2 regions of the Colwellia sp. MB02u-10 genome follow, and region 1 is predicted to be linked to the other one. Evidence: predicted binding sites of a transcription regulator. Region 1 holds the regulator's gene; the other holds the start of a gene.
What was found. The regulator FliA, encoded in region 1, starts transcription of late flagellar genes. The targets are predictions, from matches to a motif close to CTAAAGNTNNNNNNNNNNNNGCCGATA.

Region 1 (2,179 bases):
AATCTTGCGCCATCAAAACATCCGTCATTAAGCCATGAATTTTGCTGGTTTCTTTTGCTGTTGTTGTCAGTAAAACATCGATATCTCGACATAATACTTTAAAATCAGTAACATCAAGATCATTGTGCATTAGTTTATGCCACAACGGATTAACGTTATTGATTTGTTGTTGAATATTACTAACCACCGGAAAAATTGATTCAACAACATCCATGGTTTTATTAGCCGCTGCTTCGGTACGATCAATAACAAAATTCAATCTTTCTTTAGCGTCTGGAATGTCCGCAGTCGCTAAATCATTCAAACGTGAATCAAAATGAAAGTTATTCAATGAATTATGCAATTCGCGAGTTAACTTACCTATTTCTTCAAACAATGCAGTTTGAACTGGATTTTGAATTTCTGCAATTAACTCATCCGCTTTGTTTTGCTGATCTGCCTCAAGGTATTTAACCAACAATTTAGCCTGCTCTAAAGAAACATGGATACTAGTATATTTACTCATATAACAGCCTTGTGTAAAAAAGTTGGTGACTAACCAAGACGTTGGAAGATTTTATCAAGCTTGGCGCTTAACGTTGCAGCCGTAAAAGGTTTAACGATATAACCATTAACTCCGGCTTGAGCTGCCATGACGATTTGATCTTTCTTCGCTTCTGCAGTCACCATCAATACCGGAATATGAGATAATTTTTCATCCGCTCTAATGGCTTTAAGTAAATCTATCCCTTGCATAACCGGCATATTCCAATCGGTAACAACAAAATCAAAATCACCAGTTTTAAGCATTGGCAGCGCGGTATTACCATCATCTGCTTCTGATATATTGGTGAAACCTAAGTCGCGTAACAAGTTTTTAATTATACGTCTCATCGTTGAAAAATCGTCAACAACAAGCACTTTCATATTTTTTTCCAAGACACCCTCCGGTGATAGCATTTAAAATTTTACAATATTTTTAATATTCTACTTAACTTTGCCACGATTGCATACGAGCTTTTAATCTATGCATCGCTTGACTGTGTATTTGACTTACCCGTGATTCGCTCACATCCAGTACTTGGCCTATTTCTCTAAGGTTTAGCTCTTCGTCATAATACAAAGACAGTACTAAAGCTTCACGCTCGGGTAAAGAAGAAATACACTCGGCTAATGACTTTTTAAAGAAACTCTGTTCAATGTTAGCGTAAGGTTCATCTTGCTGATGACTGTGGGCTATTTCAATCACATCGTCACTAACACCTAAATCATCAAGACCGAGAATTTTCCCTGAACTCACGTCATTAAGTATTTGATGGTATTCATTGATTGAAATTTCAAGTTGTTCAGCAACTTCAACATCGGTAACATCGCGGCCATATTGCGCTTCTAAGCTTTTGATGGCTTCGCTGATCATACGACTATTTTTATGCACTGAGCGGGGAACCCAGTCACCGCGACGAATTTCATCAAGCATGGCACCACGAATACGAATACCCGCGAAAGTTTCAAAGCTAGCACCTTTGCTATTATCAAAATTATTTGACGCCTCAAGTAAGCCTATCATGCCTGATTGAATAAGGTCATCAACCAAAACACTGGCCGGTAGTCGGGCAAGTAAATGATAAGCAATGCGCTTCACCAGTACTGTGTGTCGCTCCAGCAAAGCCGATTTATCAACACTATAAGTATGTACTTTTAACACGATAACTCACTTGTTAGTTAAATAGGGCCTGTAGATTTTTCATTGTAGTCTCGGCTATAGGTCACGTTTCAGTTAACAAGGCGACAGGAGTATTAGGTAGATATGCTAGTTTTCACTTGTCAACGGTATTAGCTAAAAATTAACTATAGACATTTAACCGGCGATAAAAAATCTACACTATTGGCATAGCTAAAGCTTGCTTAACTCATGCCAAAAAAAACACCACAGATTGTTCAATTGCAACCCTGCTTGTAGTTATGTCCATACATAACTACAAGCTAAAAGCTCAACAGCTTTAGTGTTCTAGTAATTGCTCAATAAAGAATTCTAAATGCCCAGAGGCTTGTTGTGGCACTGGCCAGCTAACAATATTTTTGGCAAGAGCTTTAAGGCCAATTGACGCTGGCGAGTTAGGATATGCCTCGACAATCGCTTGTTGTTTTCTAACAGATTTACGAATATTTTCATCATAAGGTATAACGGCAACCAGCTCTA
Region 2 (2,179 bases), on a different contig from region 1:
TACAGTGTAAGAACTGGATACCTGGAGCCAGTTCTTCTGCAGGTAAATCAGTATGTAACTCAAGTGCTTTGCTGGTATAAGCAAGGTTTTCTGGATTGGCTTTAGACTGGACATCAAAGGTGTAACCAGAAAAAGATGGCCGCACAGTGCCAAACAGTTCGCATAGGGTTTTCAGCCCTTCGTTGGAATTTGGCATATCTTGAATCAGGGCAACACCTTCATCTAACATCGCCTCTGCCCAATCAGCTACACTGGCGGGGTTAGCCATCACATCGTCATAGCTAAAACGCGCCATGTTTGGGTAGTGATCGCCATACCAAGTTTTACGGGTACGAACGGCTAAATCACCATGATTTTCTCCCTTGTGCCAACGTTCAAGCCAGTGTAGGTTGTAACGACTTTGATAGCCATCGCTCCAAATAATTTCCAGTGAGGCTGTATTTATCCAGGCGCTTGTTGCGTGTAAATCATCATCTTCATCAAGAATATCAAAGGTGCGTTCCTGAGTGCTGCTATCCCATGAGGTGGCGCAATTATCGCGTAACCAGAAGTAATTGAAATAAACCATTTCTGCGTTCATCGGGAGTTCTATACCGGTTTTCAGTAATACAATATCAGACATTCAGCAGCGCTTATTTTTGTTTATTTTAAAATTTAAATTGTAGCATTTGGGCCATCTAATGTCGAAGCCTCTTGGGGGGAGTTGCCGTGCTAAGTGCTTAATAAAGTATCATTATTTTTTACAAAAAATGATTAAAGCTGCACGCTATTCATTATCGTTAGCCATGCCAGTAGCGGGTGAAATAATAAGGTCTGCATCGGCTAAAATTAACCCGTAATGGTTAAGGGAAAATTGATGATGAACACTCTCATTGTCAGTCATGATCTTTGACAGCTTTTAATAAATTTATCTTGTGATGATGAATGTAACCTTGCATTGAGTGAGATAGTTACAGGGTAAACTTAAGTTGCACTTAATGGTGCCGATACTTGTTATATATGCTTTGATAAACCGAGGTAAATTTTATGAGCTCAACAATTAAACCTAATGATAGCTATAGCCAAGAGGTTCGAACATTAGCAAACGCCTCAGATAAAACCTTGAACAAGCCAAAGGGGCAGCAAATATCTGAGCTGGCTAATGATAAAAATATTGTTAAAGCAGAAAGCTCTATTTATGCCAACCATAAAAAACAGCTTAATGCCGCTATTATAGAGTCTTCACTGAAGTTCAATACAACCATGGGCGATCAGCCGCTGTCATTGTTGTTAAAAACTGCCTTACAGGGCATAAACGAAGCGCTTAAAGAAACTGGGGCTGATAATCGTGTTGAAAGTAGCGTTGAAGACAGTTATCAGTCCGGGGTTGATTTCAGCCCTGAAGCAACAGCCGAGCGTATTGTTGCTTTTAGTACTCAGTTTCTAGGTGCTTATCAAGAGCAGCATCCTGAAATGGCTGCAGAAGAATCGTTAACGGCTTTTGTTGATATTATCCGTGGCGGCATAGAGGAAGGTTTTGCTGAAGCCAAAGGTATTTTAGGTGATTTAAAAGTATTAGAAGGCGATATTAGCCATAATATTGATAAAACTTATCAGTTGGTGCAAACAGGGTTACAGTCTTTTGTCGAGGCTTTAAGTGCTAAAGAAGTCGATCAGCCAGAACTGTAATAAGTATAATAGTTGGTTATTTAGCCAGCGGTAAGCGTTAATTTTAACGTGAATTACGGCTATGCTGAGCCATTTTAAAACAATTTTTTTTGGCAGTTCTGTCAATTATATTTACTTAAATAACAAACTAAAACAAGGTGTTAATATGATTTTTCGTGTTGTTCTAGTTGCATGTTTACCCAATTTTTTAAGTTAGCGCTTGCACCACTAATAAATAATCAAGTTAAGGTATAAAATTAATCTCATCGCCATATTTTATAGTGATAAGCGCTAGGCAGTGATTTATTCAGCGACTGTTATTTTTACCTATATCATCAATTGTTAATTTATTTGTACTGATTTAACTCACTTTAGTGCAGAATCAATGGTGATGGCTTTATAAGCTATGTAATTTTATAAATCACTTTTGAAAGGAGTACGTCAGTTGTCTAGGAAAAAATTTATCGAGTCTCATGGTGGAACAGTTAATAATTGGAGAACTGATTTTTCATTTGTAAACCATGCAGCTAAG

Region 2: H4J59_RS14485 (DUF5610 domain-containing protein) is a predicted target of FliA. The motif match lies at 963-989, and genes of this name have one in related genera.

Annotation. Positions count from the first base shown of each region.
Region 1 is NZ_JACGVK010000105.1:23,023-25,201, forward strand. Features, by position in the region: gene H4J59_RS05760 (protein phosphatase CheZ) at 1-505, opposite strand, end outside; gene cheY (chemotaxis response regulator CheY) at 535-918, opposite strand; gene H4J59_RS05770 (RNA polymerase sigma factor FliA) at 971-1,687, opposite strand; gene H4J59_RS05775 (MinD/ParA family protein) at 1,980-2,179, opposite strand, start outside.
Region 2 is NZ_JACGVK010000132.1:255,439-257,617, reverse strand. Features, by position in the region: gene H4J59_RS14490 (TauD/TfdA family dioxygenase) at 1-622, opposite strand, end outside; gene H4J59_RS14485 (DUF5610 domain-containing protein) at 1,027-1,668, shown strand; gene H4J59_RS14480 (HNH endonuclease) at 2,075-2,179, shown strand, end outside.